Regions from separate parts of the Mycobacterium sp. IDUB_37 genome, predicted to be linked through region 2. Evidence: predicted binding sites of a transcription regulator. Region 2 holds the regulator's gene; each other region holds the start of a gene.
The links. The regulator LexA, encoded in region 2, represses DNA repair genes until DNA is damaged. The targets are predictions, from matches to a motif close to CGAACANNTGTTCG.
Positions count from the first base shown of each region.

Region 1: ACZY1I_RS02485 (error-prone DNA polymerase) is a predicted target of LexA. The motif match lies at 1,422-1,435, and genes of this name have one in related genera.
Region 3: ruvC (crossover junction endodeoxyribonuclease RuvC) is a predicted target of LexA. The motif match lies at 3,626-3,639, and genes of this name have one in related genera.

Region 1 is NZ_JBVAXG010000001.1:509,473-515,760, reverse strand. It holds gene ACZY1I_RS02485 (error-prone DNA polymerase) at 1-1,409, opposite strand, end outside; gene ACZY1I_RS02480 (wax ester/triacylglycerol synthase domain-containing protein) at 1,643-2,941, shown strand; gene otsB (trehalose-phosphatase) at 2,988-4,154, shown strand; partial or broken gene ACZY1I_RS02470 (PE family protein) at 4,249-4,455, shown strand; gene ACZY1I_RS02465 (hypothetical protein) at 4,514-5,068, shown strand; gene ACZY1I_RS02460 (APC family permease) at 5,162-6,288, shown strand, end outside.
Region 2 is NZ_JBVAXG010000005.1:272,285-278,572, reverse strand. It holds gene hflX (GTPase HflX) at 1-338, shown strand, start outside; gene ACZY1I_RS19090 (acyl-CoA dehydrogenase family protein) at 450-1,610, shown strand; gene ACZY1I_RS19085 (LGFP repeat-containing protein) at 2,499-4,802, shown strand; gene lexA (transcriptional repressor LexA) at 4,845-5,567, opposite strand; gene ACZY1I_RS19075 (LysM peptidoglycan-binding domain-containing protein) at 5,873-6,288, shown strand, end outside.
Region 3 is NZ_JBVAXG010000005.1:135,403-141,690, reverse strand. It holds gene pdxS (pyridoxal 5'-phosphate synthase lyase subunit PdxS) at 1-159, shown strand, start outside; gene tesB (acyl-CoA thioesterase II) at 169-1,014, shown strand; gene pdxT (pyridoxal 5'-phosphate synthase glutaminase subunit PdxT) at 1,011-1,598, shown strand; gene ACZY1I_RS18325 (YebC/PmpR family DNA-binding transcriptional regulator) at 1,712-2,467, shown strand; gene ACZY1I_RS18320 (DUF2617 family protein) at 2,472-2,990, opposite strand; gene ACZY1I_RS18315 (DUF4178 domain-containing protein) at 2,995-3,540, opposite strand; gene ruvC (crossover junction endodeoxyribonuclease RuvC) at 3,672-4,226, shown strand; gene ruvA (Holliday junction branch migration protein RuvA) at 4,223-4,816, shown strand; gene ruvB (Holliday junction branch migration DNA helicase RuvB) at 4,813-5,865, shown strand; gene ACZY1I_RS18295 (DUF1304 domain-containing protein) at 5,867-6,253, shown strand.

The DNA of each region.
Region 1 (6,288 bases), on a different contig from region 2:
ACGTACTGGATGACGTTCTCCCGCAGATCCGACTCGATGTCGATGTCGATGTCGGGTGGCCCGTCGCGGGCGGGCGACAAAAACCGCTCGAAGAGCAAGTCGTTGGCCACCGGATCGACAGCGGTCACCCCGAGGGCGTAGCAGACCGCGGAATTGGCCGCGGACCCTCTCCCCTGACACAAAATGTCGTTTTCCCGGCAAAACCGGGTGATGTCGTGCACCACCAGGAAGTAGCCCGGAAATTTCAGTTGCGCAATCACTTTCAATTCGTGCTCGATCTGGGCATAGGCTTTCGTGGCACGCCCGGCCGGCCCGTAGCGGTCGGCGGCGCCGATCATGGTCAACGAACGCAGCCAGCTGTCCTCGGTGTGCCCGTCCGGCACGTCAAAGGGTGGCAACTGCGGCGCGATCAAAGCCAGACCGAACGCACACTGCTCGCCGAGTTCGGCGGCCGCCGTCACCACCTCGGGACGGTGGGCGAACAGCCGGGCCATCTCCTCACCGGACCGCAGGTGCGAACCGCCCAGCGGGGCCAGCCATCCCGCAGCGCCGTCCAGAGACTGCCGGGCCCGGATCGCTCCCATCGCCATGGCCAGCCGGCGACGGGACGGATCAGCGAAATGCGCTCCGGTGGTGGCGACGACACCGACACCGAAATGCGGCGCCAACTCGGCCAGTATCGCGTTGCGTTCGTCGTCGAGCGGTTGGCCGTGATGAGTCAATTCGATGCTGACCCGCCCGGCGCCGAACCGGTCCACCAGGTCGGCCAGCGCCTGCTTGGCCGCTTCCGGACCGCCGTCGGAAAGTGCTTGACGCACAGTCCCTTTCCGACATCCGGTGAGAATGTGCCAGTGTCCGCCGGCTTCCTCGGTCAACACGTCGATGTCGTAGCGCAGCTTGCCTTTCTCACCGCCGGCCAGATGCGCTGCCGCCAACTGCCGGGACAACCGGCGGTACCCCTCGGGCCCGCGGGCCAACACCAACAGATGCGGCCCGGGCGGGTCCGGGTGCTCGGTGCGGGCAACCGACGACAAAGACAACTCGGCACCGAACACGGTGCGCACGCCTAGCTCCACCGCCGCTTCAGCGAAACGCACCGCCCCGTACAGACCGTCATGGTCGGTCAGTGCGATGGCACGCAGATCCAGCCGGGCGGCCTCCTCGACCAACTCCTCCGGCGTACTGGCCCCATCCAGGAAGCTGTACGCGGAATGCGTATGCAGCTCGGCATACGCGATGGACGAACGGCTCCGCTGCCCACGTGGTTCCGCGGTGTAGGTGCCGCGCTTCTGCGACAGCGGACCATCCTCAGCGGGGCCGGCCGGGACCTCCGTCCCGGCATGGCGCGGCTTGCCTTCGAGAACCCGCGCCATCTCGGCCCAGCTCGGCGGTCCGTGGTGCCAACCCATGCCCTAGTCTATCGAACGTTTGTTCGATAAACTAGGGCATGGGTGACGAGAACAGCTTCTGAACAGTCTTAAAACGCACGTGCAACAATTTGCGGCCAACACCGCCGCGAGTGTCATCGCCGCAGTTAAAGCCATCTTTAAGTAGAAAACATGTTCTTAACCTGCCAGACCTACCGCCGTGCAAGCTGCACCCCGATACTGGTACACATTAAAAAAAGCAGTGGGGGCCGGCAATGACGAAGCAACTGACCACGACGGACACCGGGATCTTCGGAGCAGCAGATTCGGATCAGCACTCGAGCATGGCACTAGGCGCGGTCGCCGTCGTCAACGGTGCTGTCCCCGACTACGAACTCATCAAAGAACTACTGGCAGAACGGTTTCAGCCCAGCTTCGAGCAGGCCTGTGACGTCACCCGACACGTGCAACGGGTGGCGCTCCCGGCGCCCAGTGACGAGGCGGAACTTTTTCAGGCCATCGCATACGCACTGGAACGCCCGCTCGATCTCGATCGACCACTGTGGGAGTGCTGGATCATCGAGGGTCTCAAGGACAATCAATGGGCGGTCTTGATCAAGATCCACCACAGCATCGCCGGCGACATCTCGGCCGCCCATCTGCTGACCCGACTCTGCGACGACGCCGAAAGTGACACCTTCACCAATAGCACTGCCGCCAAGCAGATTTCATCTCCGTCCGGCGACGGGCCGAGCTGGACCGACACCCTGTTGCAGGCTCCGGTCGGCGTGCTCAAGGCTGCGACGCGCGTCGTCACCGGCACCGCCACCAGTCTGGTCACCGCGGCCGGCGTGATGTGGCCGGCGGCCGATCCGGCGACCACGATGCGTCGCTACCGCACGGTGCGTATCCCCCGCGCCGCCGTCGACAGCGTGGCGCGCAAGTTCGGCGTCACCACCAATGATGTTGCGCTCGCCGCGATCACCGAAGGATTCCGCAGCGTCCTGGTGCGCAATGGCGAGCAGCCGCGCGCGGACTCCCTGCGCACCCTGGCACCCGCACTGCCTTACCTCCCCGTCGAACACATCGACCCGATTCGGCAACTACGCGCGGTGCACAGCCGGAGCCGAATCGAACACACCACTCAGCCAAGCAACGGATTCTCCCCGATCGATCTGTGCACCAAGGCCTTTCAGGCGCTGACCCGGTTGCGCCGGCAAGACATCGTGACGCTGGCCACCAACGCCCCCGGTCCGAGACAACGATTGCGGCTGTTGGGCCAACGCATGGATCGGGTGCTGCCCATCCCGCCGACGGCTCTGCAGCTGAGCACCGGGGTTGCCGTGCTCAGCTATGGCGACGAGTTGGTATTCGGCATCACGGCCGACTACGACGCCGTCCCCGACATGGAGCAGCTCGCCGCCGGCATCGAACTGGGGATGGCTCGCCTGGTGGCGCTCAGCCAGGATTCGGTCCTGCTGTTCGACCGCCGACGCAAGCGCCCGTCCCGCGCATTGCCGAACAACGCGATTCGGTGGCGGCCGTCAGCACCGCCGGTACGCGTGCGGCACTGACCCCCGACCCGACGACTAGAGATTCCCACCGTGAGAGGGTGGGACCATGTCGCTCACCATCGACCCACGCCGCCACGACGCGGTGCTGCTCGACGCGGCGTTGACCTCGTCCCCCGGTAGCAAGGCAGCATTTGTTGCCAGATTGCACGACGCCCGCGTCGGCACCGAAGCATTCGCCTCCGACGTCGGCTACCGGGCCGCCCTGCTCCAGACGGCCGGGCACCTGGCCGTGCTGCCGGGGCGGTGCGCCGTCGTTGCGTCGAGTGCGTCGTCGGCAACCGCCGCACGCGAGGCGGGATTCGCTTTGGTGATCGGGGTCGATGCCGGACACTCGGCGTCGGCTGGCGCCGACGCCGTGGTCGCCGACCTCAGCGAGATCGACGTACGAACGGGCGACCTCAGGATGTCCGAGCTTCCGGATGCCTTGCAAGCCCTGACCCTTGCCGCCGGCTTTGCCGTCCGGGCACCCGCGGTGTTCTTCGACTTCGACGGCACCCTGTCGGACATCGTGAATGATCCGGATGCGGCCAGACCCGTCGCGGGTGCGGCCGAAGCACTGCAGCGGCTGGCGGCCCGCTGCCCGGTCGCCATTCTGAGCGGCCGCGATCTCTCCGATGTCTCCAAGCGCGTCGGGCTGCCGGGCATCTGGTACGCCGGTAGTCACGGATTTGAACTGACCGCGCCCGACGGCACGCACCACCAGAACGAGGCCGCAGCGGCGGCCATACCGGTGCTGGAAGAGGCCGCGGCCCAGCTGCGCGAACGTATCGGGGCGATTCCCGGGGTTGTGATAGAACACAAGCGCTTTGGCGTGGCCGTGCACTACCGCAACGCCGCGCGGGACAGGGTCGGCGAGGTAGCCGCAGCGGTGCGCGCCGCCGGCCAGCGGGATGCGCTGCGGGTGACAACTGGCCGCGAAGTCATCGAGTTACGCCCGGACCTCGACTGGGACAAAGGGAAAACACTGCACTGGGTGATCGACCATTTACGTGGCGAGGGATCCACCCCGCTGGTCCCGATCTATCTGGGCGACGACATCACCGATGAGGACGCCTTCGACGCCGTACGCGATGGTGGCGTGCCAATCTTGGTGCGGCACAACGATGATGGCGATCGGGCCACCGCCGCGCTGTTCGCCCTGGACAGCCCCGCCGATGCTGCCGAGTTCACTGATCGACTGGCCGGCCAATTATCTGACGCAGGCGTAAATTAGGCAGCAGCACTTCACTTCTGGCGCAGTCGGCCAAAATGTCGCGAGCGGCTCGCGATGAGCGATACGCTCCCCGTCAGCCAATCGGGAGGCTGCCATGTCGGTTGTATTAGCGAGTCCGGAATTGGTGGCCGCTGCGGCCGCCGATTTGGCCGAAATCAGATCAGCGATCGGCGAAGCGACCGCGGCAGCGCTGGCCCCGACGGTGCAGGTGCAAGCGGCCGCCGCCGACGAGGTGTCGGTGGCCATCTCTGCCCTGTTCGGCGCCCACGGCCAGGCCTATCAGGCATTGAGCGCACAGGCCGGCGGCATCGGCGGCAGCGCTGGCGCCGGTCTCGGAGCTTCCGGCAGCGGCGGCGCCGGTGGGGGGCGGCGGCATCGGCGGTACCGGCGGTACCGGTTCGACGACGGGCTTCGGCGCAGCTACCGGTACAGGCGGCAGCGGTGGCGGCGGTGGCTCGGGTGACGCCGCTGCCGGTACCGCCGGCGGAATGGCCGGCGCCGGCGGGGGCGGCGGAGCGGGCGGCGCTGCCCGGGGACAGGCCGCTGTGGCTGGCGGCGGCGGCGGGGGCGGCGGGGCCGCGTCCGCCGGAAGCACTGCCGGCAACGGCGGCAATAGCGGCAATGTTGCGAACTTCTCCACCGCCCTGCCGCCCAGCGGTGGCACCGGCGGGACAGGTGGCAACGGGACCGGCGGCGGGGGTGGCGGGGGCAGCATTCTCAGCACCATTGCCGGCACCGGCGACGGCAACGCCGGCAACAGCGGCGCCGCCGGCGGCGCGGGCGGGCTCGGTGCCAATGCCGGCCCCGTTGGTAGCCCGTTCGGCAACGACGGGGGTTCCGGCGGCGGCATCGGTAAGGGTGGAGGCGCCGGCTCGCAAGGCTTCCTGAGCGGCAGCGCCGGCGAAGACGCCTAGTACCCGCCAACTCCCAATAGCCAGGGGCGGTGGGCCTGGAACGACGGCTGTGCCAGTCTTGAAGTTTGGGCGCCTGAACCCGAGCGGATAGGAGTGCGCGCTATCAGCAAGCTTGGCTTCTGGAGCATCGTCATGCTCGGAATCAATGCGGTCATCGGCGCAGGTATATTCCTGACGCCCGGTGCGGTCATCAAGCTCGCGGGTCCCCTAGCGCCAGTCGCCTACATTCTGGCCGGCGTCTTCGCCGGAATCATGGCGCTCGTCTTCGCGACGGCGGCAAGATACGTCAAAACCAACGGCGCCTCGTATGCCTATACAACGGCCGCGTTCGGTCAGCGGATCGGAATTTATGTCGGCGTCACGCACGCCATCGTCGCGTCCATCGCGTGGGGAGTTCTGGCATCGCTGTTCGTCGCAACGCTCCTCAAGGTGCTTTTCCCACAACGGAATTACGCCAACGACAGCGAGCTTTTCAGCGTAAAGACGCTGACGTTCCTGCTCTTCATCGCGGTCCTGTTGATCGTCAACATATTCGGCAACCGGGTCATCGAGTGGGCCAACGGAATCTCAACCGTGGGAAAGATGTTCGCGCTCTCCCTTTTCATCGTCGGCGGACTCTGGATCGTCGCCACCGGGCACGTCAACAAATATTCAGTGTCGGCTTCGGCGGAGGTTTTTCATCCGGCCCCCTACGCACTTTTCGGCTTCATTGAGATCGGGCAGAGCGCTCTCTCGGGGTTGGTCCTTGCCGTCATGGCGGCCCTGTACGCGTTCACCGGATTTGAATCGATCGCCAATGCCGCCGAGGAGATGCAGGATCCGGACCGAAACCTGCCGCGCGCCATACCGTTGGCGATTCTCGGCGTAGGCACCGTCTACGTGCTTGCCGTCGTGGTGGCGATGTTGCTGGGGTCGGACAAGGTCGTCAAATCCGGCGACACTGTGAAACTGGCTGCGGCGATCGACAACAACGCCTTCCGAACCGTCATCGTCCTGGGAGCGCTGGTCTCGATGTTCGGCATTAACGTCGCCGCATCCTTCGGCGCCCCGCGGCTATGGACCGCACTTTCGGACACCAAGACCTTGCCGGCGCGCCTGTCGCAGAAGAACCGATTCGGTGTCCCCATAGTCGCTTTCGCTATCACCGCGACTTTGGCCCTGGCGTTTCCCCTGGCCCTGCGGTTCGACATCGAGAGCCTCACCGGACTGGCCGTCATCGC
Region 2 (6,288 bases):
AGCCACCCGAACTGGTGGTGGTGAACAAGGTCGACGCCGCGGGCGGACTGATGCTGGCAAAGCTGCGCCACGAACTACCCGGGGCGCTCTTCGTCTCAGCCCATACCGGCGAAGGTATCGACGCGTTACGAAGGCGAATGGCCGAGCTGGCGGCGCCGACCGACACCGCGGTGGATGTGGTGATCCCATACGATCGCGGCGATCTGGTGGCCCGTGTGCACTCCGATGGACGGGTACAGGAAGAGGAGCATCAGGCGGACGGCACTCGGATCAGGGCGCGAGTCCCCGCGGCGCTGGCGGCCGCCCTGCTCACATATTCGGCCGCTTCTCAGTCCTAGGGCCGAGTCATAGAGCCGCTTGCTGCGGACAAACCCACCAGGCCACAGCCGACCAACCGCCCGGTTGGTATATGTTGGTCAGCAGAGACAATCCGCCGGAGGGGTAGGTCCATGGGCAGTGCCGTCAAGTACCAGCGCACACTTTTCGAACCCGAGCACGATTTGTTCCGCGAGTCCTACCGGGCTTTCCTGGATCGCCACGTCGCGCCGTACCACGAGGAGTGGGAGAAGGCCAAGATCGTCGACCGCGGGGTGTGGCTCGAGGCCGGCAAACAAGGCTTCCTGGGCATGGCGGTGCCGGAGGAGTACGGCGGCGGAGGCAATGCCGACTTCCGCTACAACACGATCGTGACCGAGGAGACCACCCGTGGGCGCTACAGCGGGCTCGGGTTCGGCCTGCACAACGACATCATCGCGCCCTACCTGCTGCACCTGGCCACCGAGGAGCAGAAGCAGCGCTGGCTGCCGGGGTTCTGCACCGGCGAACTGATCACCGCGATCGCGATGACCGAGCCTGGCACCGGTAGTGACCTGCAGGGCATTAAGACCAAGGCGGTGAAAGCGGGCGATCACTACGTGCTGAACGGGTCGAAGACGTTCATCACCAACGGCATCAACTCCGACCTGGTGATCGTGGTGGCCCAAACGGACCCTGAGAAGGGGGCGCAAGGGTTCAGTTTGCTGGTCGTCGAGCGCGGCATGGAGGGCTTCGAACGCGGCCGCCACCTGGACAAGATCGGACTGGACGCGCAGGACACCGCCGAATTGTCGTTTACCGACGTGAAGGTGCCCGTCGAAAACCTCCTCGGCCAGGAAGGCATGGGCTTCATCTACTTGATGCAGAACCTGCCGCAGGAACGGATCAACATCGCCGTCATGGCCGCCACGGCGATGGAAGCCGTGCTGGAGGAGACGCTGCAGTACACCAAGGAACGCAAGGCATTCGGCAAGTCGATCGGCAACTTCCAGAACAGCCGGTTCCTGTTGGCCGAGCTTTCCACCGAAGCCACCGTGGTGCGCATCATGGTCGACAACTTCCTCGCCCTGCACTTGGAGGGGAAGCTGACGGTTGAGCAGGCCGCCATGGCCAAGTGGTACTCCACCGAGAAGCAGGTCCACCTGATCGACCGCTGCCTGCAGCTGCACGGCGGATACGGCTACATGCGCGAATACAACGTTGCCCGTGCCTATCTCGACGCCCGCGTCCAGACGATCTACGGCGGCACGACCGAGATCATGAAAGAGATCATCGGCCGCAGTCTCGGCGTCTGACGCCGGGCGATCCGACGCGCAAATTCGCGCGCACGCTGTATCTGGTTGCAACTGAGTCGATCTGGTGTTCATCGGCTGACGGTGCGGCAGATCGCCTCTTGTGCAACGGGTTAGGGGTAGTAGCTCAGGGGTGAGTGCAATCCTGTTGTCGTGCAACATCAACTCTCGGGCCGTGGGACCGGCTGACCGGTCGATTGGTCGGGTCATCGATCAGCCGGCACGAAAGTGATCACGGGTCGCGCCTGACGAAGCGTTGAGCTCGGTCGATGATCATGTTGTCGGCGTTGCGGTCTTGCGCGCGACGGGCGATGCCGCGAAGCTGCTGTAGGGCGTCGGGAATGCGAAAGAGTTGGCAGCGGACGGGGCTTCGGCCTTGAGGTATCTGGCGAAGTGCTCGATTGCCATGCGGGTTGCCGAAATTGGAAACGCTATACGGAAAGCGAACACAACCGCGATTGGAATATCGGTCGGCCCGTAGGTTGGCCGGGCGTCGGCAAGTACGGACCGACTACCCGAAAGACCCAGTCGAATGCCGTCAATTCGACGATCGTGGCGATCGCGGATGTCGGCGAGGACCGGAAAAGCGCATTTCAGCACCGGTTTCCGAGGTCCGGTCGTTGCGATGCGAGGTGGGATATCGTCTCTGGCACCGGAACCCGATCTGCGCGGTTGCCAAAGTCAGCCGCCCCTTTGCGAACGTTGCCGTGCATCATTTCGACATCGGCTCGGTATCCGTTTTCGTAACATTTCCGATTAGACTTCGCATTCGTCTATCGCTGGGGGAAAGTTATGCGAGCCCGGTGACGACGTGGGTCGTAGCTGGGGGCGGCCCACAGCGGTGAATCCGCCGCTCGCCAGGAGAGCATGGGCCATCGGCTGGGAGGCTGGGTGAACGGGCATAAGCGCAGATCGAGCAAGCTGATCGGGCGTACGTTGGTCGGCTTTGCCGCCGCCGCGTTGGGCACCGGGTTGCTCCTCGCGCTGGTGGCGCCGACCGCATCGGCGTCCCCGATCGGTGACGCCGAGGCGGCGATGATGGCTGCGTGGGAGAAGGCAGGCGGCGACACGTCGACGCTTGGAGCCAGGAAGGGCGATGTTTATCCGGTCGCCGACGGCTTCGCCTTGGACTTCGACGGCGGCAAGATGTACTTCACGCCCCCGACGGGTGCGAAGTACATGTTCGGACCGATCCTGGACAAGTACGAGTCTCTCGGCGGCCCTGCGGGCAGTGACCTGGGATTCCCCACAATCAACGAAGTGCCCGGCCTCTCCGGACCCGACAGTCGGGTGAGCACCTTCGCAGCCAGCGACAACCCGGTGATTTTCTGGACGCCGGACCGCGGTGCATTCGTAGTGCGTGGCGCCCTCAACGCCGCGTGGGACAAACTCGGCAGTTCTGGTGGTGTGCTGGGGGCCCCGACCGGGGATGAAACCTACGACGGTGAGGTCGCCTCGCAGAAGTTCAGCGCCGGCGAGTTGTCCTGGAACAGGAAGACCAAGGAGTTCGCCACCAACCCGCCAAACCTCGCTGAACAGCTCAAAGGCCTGCAGGTGGCGATCGACCCGACTGCGGCCATAAATATGGCTTGGCGCGCCGCCGGCGGCGCTAAAGGCACGCTGGGCGCCAAGAAAGGCGATCAGTACCCGATCGGTGGGGACGGCATCGCGCAGGACTTCAACGGCGGCAAGATCTTCTACAGTCCTGCCACGGGCGCGAACGCCGTGGAAGGCCCGATCCTGCAGAAATACGAGGCGGTGGGTGGGCCGGTCAGCAGCGACCTGGGTTTCCCGGTCGGAAACGAGGCCGACGGCGGAATCACACCGGCCAGCCGGATCGCTACATTCTCGGCAGCCGACAAGCCGGTGATCTTCTGGACTCCGGATCATGGTGCATACGTGGTGCGCGGAGCCATGAAGGCGGCCTGGGACAAACTCAAGGGTGCCACCGGCAAACTCGGCGCTCCGGTCGGTGACCAGACTGTTGACGGCGACGTGGTGTCGCAGAAGTTCACCGGCGGCAAGATCTCGTGGAATCGCGCCAAGAACAGCTTCACCACGGATCCGGCCAACCTTGCGCCGTTGCTGTCGGGGTTGCAGGTGTCGGGGCAGAACCAGCCCAGCACCACGGCGTCGCCGCCTCCGGGCAAGAAGTTCACCTTCCACTGGTGGTGGTTGGCAGGTGCCGTCCCGGTGGTGCTGCTCGTTGTGATGTTCGTTTTGGTGGTGCTCGGCCTGCGCAGACGTCGTGGCGGCCAGAATGCCCCGGCATTCGCCCCCGACCAGGCTCACCAGGATCACACTGCGGCCGGCGATTTCGACGCAAGTGCCGGGCAGTGGCGGCACGATGACGTCCACGATGACCTCGATTTCGGCTCCGAGCGGTTCCCGCCCGTTGATCTGCATCCCGAGGACCACGCGGTTGTGGATCCTGCCGCCGGGTCCCGGGTCAGCTGGCCTCGAGGCGGTGGTTCAACGCCGGCATCAACCGAGCACGGAACCGACGACGCGTCGTTCGACGACGAGGGATATCGCGAGGTGTATCCGTCGGAGGACGAAGAGGGTACCGAGTACGACGAGTTCGAGGATCAAGACCCCGACTCCGTGGACACGACCACCATTCCGATCGTGACTCGCGGCCCCTTCGGTCAGCCGCTGGACCCAGAACCGGAGGTAGCGGAAACGGTTTCACCGGAAGAGTTCGAGCCGGAATTCGGGGTGCCACGCACCTACGCACCCGAGGTACGGGTGCCGGCGGTTGACCTTCCAGAGTTTGACCCGCATGAAGACCTCCCCGACATCTTCTACCCGGCAGCCGAGTTCGCGGACGAGGAGCTACCCGAAGCGGCGACGTCGGATGCCTCCCCGGAGGGGGACCCGCGGAAGGGCCGGCATGCCGCCGTGGACCCGGCTGCTTTTGCCGCCGCCGCGACCGAGGAGACGTACGCAGCCGCCGCGCCACGGGCGGAGGCGTCACCAGGTGGCGTTGGGGGCAGCGCAGCGGTCCGCCCGACGATTCATCTGCCGCTCGAGGACGATCCGTACCGGGCTCCGGACGGTTATCCCATCAAGGCCAGCGCCCGTTTCGGCTTGTACTACACACCCAACAGCGCGCTCTACCACGACACGTTGGCCGAAATCTGGTTCGCCAACGAAAATGTCGCCCAGGCTAACGGCTTCGTCAGGGCCGACTGAACCGTCAGCCCTTCCGCTTTCGTGGGTCGGAGTCGCCAGTCGCTAGACCTTGCGAATGACGGTTACCACCTTGCCGAGCACGGTCGCGTCATTGCCGGGAATCGGATCGAAGGCGGGGTTGTGCGGCATCAGCCACACCTGACCGCCTGCTCGCTTGAAGGTTTTGACGGTCGCCTCGCCGTCGATCATTGCCGCCACGATGTCACCGTTGTCCGCAACGTTCTGTTGGCGCACCACCACCCAGTCGCCGTCGCAGATGGCGGCTTCGATCATGGATTCGCCGACCACCTTGAGCAGGAACAGGGTTCCCTCACCGACCAACTCACGCGGTAGCGGGAAGACGTCCTCGACAGCTTCTTCGGCCAGGATCGGCCCGCCCGCGGCAATTCGCCCGAGGACGGGGACGTACGTAGGTTCGGGCAATGCGTCCGATCCGGCGACATCGGTGGTCGGCGGTGTCACCACGTCGTCGGCGCCCCGCACATCGACAGCGCGCGGACGATTCGGGTCGCGGCGAAGGTAGCCTTTGCGCTCCAGGGTGCGTAGCTGATGGGCTACCGACGAGGTTGACGTAAGACCGACTGCGTCGCCGATTTCTCGGATGCTCGGGGGATACCCGCGACTGGTGACCGAAGCTCGGATCACGTCGAGGATGGTGCGCTGCCGCTCGGTCAGCACTGAATCGACTGCATGGGGGCGGATGGCGGAAGCCGCGTCGCCGGAACCGCTTCGGTCACCTGCTGAGGTGTCGTTGCTGTCGCGCATAGTTTCGAATGTATCCCTGTCAAGCACAAGAATCAAACATGTGTTCGATCGGCGTGTCGCGTTGCCGGTCACGGGTCTGCGAACTCGCAAAAATAGGTGAATCACAAGTGTGTAACTTCCGGAATGTTGGGGTAATCAAGAGCCACCCAGCTGGTTGCACCGAATGAAAACCTTGTCAAGTCTTGTCAGAGGCGAGGTCTACCGTTTTGCTCGCACGACACGCGTCGCTCAGATGTTCGATATCGAACACGTGAGCGATTAATGTCGAACACACGAGCGAGAAGTAGTTGACCGGAGGGAACGGCATGACACTCATCTACGCGGGCCCGCAGCGCAACTGGAATGCGCAGCGGACGGTGAACCGGCCGGTGCGGTCCGTCAGGCCGGTCGGACCGGTCAGCGAGTCTCCCTCCTACCGTGCCGGCAGAAGCAGAGCGACCAGGCCCGGTCCGGCGCGTCCGGCCGGAACGCCTCTTCGCTACCGCGGCAGCGGAGTTCCGGTGTCGAGGGCTGAGCACGGCAAACGGCCGGTCACGCTGGCGACGACGGTGGGTTTGGCCCTGCTCGCAGGTGTGATCACGCTGTGGCTGGGTTTGATGGCTAACTTCGGGAGCATGATCAACGGCGAGTCAGCCGACTCCTCAGCTCAGGTACCCGCCGCGCTCGCGGTCGTGCGCGTGGAGCCGGGGGAGTCTTTGCAGCAGTTGGCCGCTCGCGTCGC
Region 3 (6,288 bases), 140 kb from region 2:
GACCCCGCGCAACGCGCCGCCGCGATCGTCAAGGCCACCACCTTTTTCGACGACCCCGACGTGCTGGCCAAGGTCTCGCGCGGGCTGGGGGAGGCGATGATCGGTATCAACGTGGAGGAGATCGCCCAGCCGCATCGCCTGGCTCAGCGCGGCTGGTAAAAACTACCCGTGGCGATCGAAAAGATCCTTGATCTCGAACAACTCGAGGTCAACATCTACCGCGGCAGCGTGTTCAGTCCCGAATCGGGTTATCTGCAACGCACCTTCGGTGGTCATGTAGCCGGCCAGGCGCTGGTCTCGGCGGTGCGCACTGTCGATCCGAACTTCCAGGTGCACTCTTTGCACGGGTACTTCCTGCGGCCCGGCGATGCCAAGGAACGCACCGTCTTCATCGTTGAGCGCACGCGTGATGGCGGTTCATTCGCCACCAGGCTGGTCCGGGGGATCCAGCACGGCGAGATCATTTTCAGCATGGGCGCGTCCTTCCAGGTGGACCAGGACGGGATCGAGCACCAGGACGCGATGCCCGCGGCGCCGCCGCCCGACGGTCTGCCCGGCTTGTCTTCGGTCCGGGTGTTCGACGACGCCGGATTCAAGCAGTTCGCGGAATGGGACGTCTGCATCGTGCCGCGCAACAAACTGCAACTGCTGCCCGGCAAGGCGTCCCAGCAGCAGGTGTGGTTCCGGCACCGCGACCCGTTGCCCGACGACCCGGTGCTGCACATCTGTGCGCTGGCGTACATGAGCGACCTGACGTTGCTGGGATCGGCGCAGGTGAACCACCTCGAGGTGCGTGAGCATCTGCAGGTGTCGTCGCTCGACCATGCGATGTGGTTCATGCGGTCCTTCCGGGCTGACGAATGGTTGCTGTACGACCAGTCCTCGCCGTCGGCCGGCGGTGGTCGATCTCTCTGCCAGGGCAAGATCTTCAACCAGCACGGTGAGATGGTGGCAGCGGTCATGCAGGAGGGGCTGACCCGCTTCAAGCGCGGATACCAGCCGCCCAGCCAGTGAGCCCGCCGCTGGTCGGCGTGCTGGCACTGCAAGGCGACACCCGCGAGCACCTCGCCGCACTGCGCGAGGCCGGGGCCGAAGCGATCACGGTGCGCCGCCGCGACGAACTCGATGCGGTTGACGGCCTGGTGATACCCGGTGGAGAGTCCACCGCGATGACCCATCTGCTCCGCGACTTTGACCTGCTGGAGCCGCTGCGGGCCCGCCTGGCCGATGGGCTGCCGGCGTACGGATCCTGCGCCGGCATGATCCTGCTGGCCACCGAGATCCTCGATGCCGGCGCCAACGGACGCGCGGCGCTGCCGCTGGGCGGCATCGATATAACGGTGCGGCGCAACGCTTTTGGTCGTCAGGTCGATTCGTTTGAGGACGATCTCGCGTTCACCGGCCTCGACGAACCGGTGCATGCGGTGTTTATCAGAGCGCCGTGGGTCGAACGGGTGGGTGAAGGTGTCGAGGTGCTGGCGCGGGCGGCCGGTCATCCCGTGGCGGTGCGCCAGGGCCGGACGCTCGCAACGTCGTTTCACCCCGAGATGACGGGGGACCGCCGGGTGCACGCGATGTTCGTCGCCTCCCTGAGGTAGCTGAGGTCAGCCCTCAACCCGAGATGGGCTGGCCATGCTACGACGGCGGGCACGTACACTCGACGGTCGGACTTCACCGCAGGCGAGAAGCAGACAAGAAGAGGTTTTAGGGCATGAGCGGCCATTCCAAGTGGGCTACCACCAAGCACCAGAAGGCCGTCAAGGACGCGCGCCGTGGCAAGGAGTTCGCCCGGCTGATCAAGAACATCGAGGTCGCCGCCCGTACCGGCGGTGGTGACCCGACGGGCAACCCGACTCTGTACGACGCCATTCAGAAGGCGAAGAAGACGTCGGTGCCCAATGACAACATCGAGCGCGCCCGTAAGCGGGGCGCGGGCGAGGAAGCCGGCGGCGCGGATTGGCAGACGATCATGTACGAGGGCTACGCGCCGAACGGCGTGGCGGTGCTGATCGAGTGCCTGACCGACAACCGCAACCGCGCGGCCAGCGAGGTCCGGATCGCGATGACGCGTAACGGCGGCGCCATGGCCGACCCGGGGTCGGTCTCGTACCTGTTCTCCCGCAAGGGCGTCGTCAGCCTGGAGAAGAACGGGCTCACCGAGGACGACGTGTTGATGGCGGTACTCGAGGCGGGCGCCGAGGACGTCAATGATCTGGGTGGCGGCTTCGAAGTGATCTCCGAGCCGACAGACCTGGTCGCGGTGCGGACTGCGCTGCAGGACGCCGGCATCGATTACGAGTCTGCCGAGGCCAGCTTCCAGCCGTCGGTCAGTGTCCCGGTCGACATCGACGGCGCTCGCAAGGTGATCAAGCTGGTCGACGCGCTCGAGGACACCGACGACGTGCAGAACGTGTGGACCAACGTCGAACTGTCCGATGAGGTGCTGTCCGCGCTCGACGAGGAGTAGCGACTCACGGTCGCCAGCGGCTCGTGGTGTGCACCACGGTGCCCCCGGTCCGCAATGGGTGTCGCGGGTACAGGTGCCAGGTTTGCCATCGCCAGCCCGCGCCGTCGGGCGTAGCCGACAGCGCGGTCAGTGCGGCGTCGTCGCCGGGAAATACCCCACCCAGCCATCCGGACTCGGCCGAGCAATGCTCGCGGAGATCACGAGCGAGCCGACGAAATTCCGTTTCGTCAGTTTCGTAAGTACTGGACTCGAGGCGATAGCCGGGCGCTTCGACGTACTCCGGCAGGCTGTCGCCGTGGCTGCCGCCGGCGGTGCATGAGACCTGTTCGGAAAAGGCGCCATGGTCGACGGCGTCCACGGTGACCACGTGTGACGCTCCGAGGACTCCGAGTAGCAGCGCACCGCCATCTGGGTGTTCCAGCCGATAGGTGGCCAGCGGCGGCGGTGCCGCAGCGTTCAGCGCCAGGGCCAACCGGGCACCGGACACGTCGGCCGGGGCAACCATAAGTCGATGAAGTGGCACCGCGCTACCTTGACCGCGCCCGGTCGACGGTGACCTCGCTGGTTAGCAGGCATTTGCCAGTCGAGATCTCCCACGGCATGTCGGCGGTCCAGCGCTCGAAGCAGAGCATGGCGGACTCGTCTGCATTCGCGTAGTCGATGTAGTCCATGATGCCTTCCGCTGGCAGTCCCGTCGTGCCCCCGGATGTGAACCGGGCTCGACCGCGTTCGATCTGTCGCAACGTCTCCCCATCGACCACGTGCTCGGCGCCAGGTCGCAACGTAAGGTCAGGGCGCTTGACCCACCACGTCAGGTCCAGCCGGCCTTCGACCTCGTCGACGCCGAACCAGATCGGCTCCGGGCCGCCGTCCAAGAGGTGCTCCCACCACGCGTATGGACCTCGCCGGTACGTCACCGACCCGAGGACCTTGTAGTCGATACCGTTGTGCCGGACACGCGCGCCGGGGCGCAGGTGGCGGGGGCCGGATCGCCGCTGCTTCAGCGCGTAGCGCAGTACGAGGAGGCACACGATGGACACCGCCACCACGATCGCGATCAGTTCTGTTCCCACGAGAACCTTTCCGTAGTGCGCCCTAACGTAACGCACCCCCGCCGCGTGTCCTACCTGCTGCTGTCGGAGGCGCGAGCTACGCTATCGAACAGCTGTTCGGTACCTTTGAGACGAAATCGTGGGGAGCTGCGGTGCGGGTAATGGGCGTCGATCCTGGGTTGACGCGGTGCGGGTTGTCGCTGGTGGAGAGTGGACTCGGCCGGGCGATCACCGCGCTCGATGTCGACGTGGTGCGCACGCCTTCCGACCTACCGCTGCACCGGCGGTTGCTGGCCATCAGCGAGGTCGTCGATCACTGGTTGGACACCCACCACCCCGACGTGATGGCTATCGAGCGGGTGTTCTCCCAACTGAATGTCTCGACGGTGATGGGCACGGCGCAGGTCGGCGGTGTCATCGCGCTGGCCGCGGCGAAGCGCGACATCGACGTGCATTTCCATACGCCCACCGAGGTCAAAGCCGCGGTCACTGGCAACGGCCGCGCCGATAAGGCGCAAGTCACCGCGATGGTCACCCGGATCCTTGCTTTGCAAGCCAAACCGAGCCCGGCCGACGCGGCCGATGCGCTGGCGCTGGCGATCTGCCATTGCTGGCGGGCACCGACGCTGGCCCGGATGGCGGCTGCCGAGGCCCAGGCCGCGCTGCAGCGCGATAAGTACCTGGCCAAGCTGAAGGCCGCCCGATGATCGCCTCGGTCCGTGGGGAAGTCGTCGATGTGGCTCTCGACCACGCGGTCATCGAGGCGGCGGGCGTCGGTTACCGGGTGAACGCGACGCCGTCGACGCTGGCGACGCTGCGGCAGGGCACCGAGGCCCGGTTGATCATCGCGATGATCGTCCGCGAAGACTCGATGACGCTGTACGGCTTCTGCGACAGCGAGACGCGGGACCTGTTCCACACGCTGATGTCGGTCTCCGGCGTCGGCCCCCGGTTGGCGATGGCGACCCTGGCTGTTTATGACGCAACGACGCTGCGTAAGGCGCTGGCCGACGGCGACGTCACCGCGCTGATCCGGGTGCCGGGCATTGGCAAGCGCGGCGCCGAGCGGATGATTCTGGAATTGCGCGACAAGATCGGTGTGCTGAGCGGGTCGGGCGCGGTCCCGGCGGTGAACGGCCACGCGGTGCGCGGGCCGGTGATCGAAGCGCTTGTCGGCCTGGGCTTTCCGGTCAAGCAGGCCGAGGAGACCACCGACAAGGTGCTGGCCGCCGATCGGGACGCCAACACGTCGGCCGCGCTGCGGGCCGCCCTGTCGGTGCTGGGTAAGACCAGGTGAACGAGGCGGACGACTTCGAAGACCGCGACGTCTCACCCACGCTCGCGGTCGGCGAGGGCGATATCGACGGCGGCCTGCGGCCCCGGTCACTGCGCGAGTTCATCGGTCAGCACCGGGTTCGTGAACAGCTACAGCTGGTCATCGAGGGAGCGAAGAACCGCGGCGGTACGCCGGATCACATTCTGTTGTCCGGCCCACCGGGGTTGGGCAAGACATCCCTGGCGATGATCATCGCCGGCGAGCTGGGTTCGGCATTGCGGGTGACATCGGGGCCCGCGCTGGAACGCGCGGGCGACCTGGCCGCGATGCTGTCGAATCTGGTCGAGCACGACGTGCTGTTCATCGACGAGATCCACCGCATCGCCCGGCCGGCGGAAGAAATGCTGTATTTGGCGATGGAGGACTTCCGGGTCGACGTGGTCGTCGGAAAGGGACCCGGCGCGACGTCGATTCCACTCGAGGTCGCGCCGTTCACCTTGGTCGGCGCCACCACCCGGTCGGGCGCCCTGACGGGTCCGCTGCGCGACCGGTTCGGGTTCACCGCGCATATGGATTTCTACGAACCGGGCGAGCTGGAGCGGGTGCTGGCGCGCTCCGCCGGCATTTTGGGGATCGAGTTGGGCGTTGAGGCCGGCGCGGAAATCGCGCGCCGGTCGCGCGGAACGCCGCGCATCGCCAACCGGTTGCTGCGCCGGGTCCGCGACTACGCCGAGGTGCGCGCTGACGGCATCATCACCCGCGATGTCGCCAATTCGGCACTGCAGGTCTACGACGTGGACGAGCTGGGGTTGGACAGGTTGGACCGGGCGGTCCTGACGGCGCTGACTCGCAGCTTCGGCGGCGGGCCGGTTGGAGTGTCGACGCTGGCGGTTGCGGTGGGGGAGGAGGCGACCACCGTGGAAGAGGTGTGCGAGCCTTTCCTGGTGCGGGCCGGCATGGTCGCGCGCACGCCGCGAGGCCGGGTGGCGACAGCGCTGGCCTGGACGCACCTGGGAATGACGCCCCCGGTGGGAGCCTCGCAACCCGGATTGTTCGATCAGGAGGTCTGAAATGGTCATCGCCGCTTTGGTGTTCGCCGGTCTGGCTGCGGTTTTGCACGTCTACATCTTCGTGATGGAGTCATTGACCTGGACCTCGCCGCGCACCCGGGCGACGTTCGGCACCACGCCGGAAGAGGCCGAGACCACCAAGCTGCTGGCGTTCAACCAGGGTTTCTACAACCTGTTCTTGGCGATCGTGACCGGGATCGGCATCGCTGGGGTAGCGACGGGGCACTGCGCCGTCGGGTCCGCGCTGATTTTCGCGGGCGTTGGTTCCATGGCCGCGGCCGCGGTGGTTCTGCTCCTTGCGGCGCGGGACAAGGCACGTGCCGCGGTGACCCAGGGGCTGTTTCCGACGATCGCAATCGTGCTGCTCCTGATCGGTCTGCGGTCCTGACGGCCGTTACCGAATTGGACGGTTTAAGTCCGTCT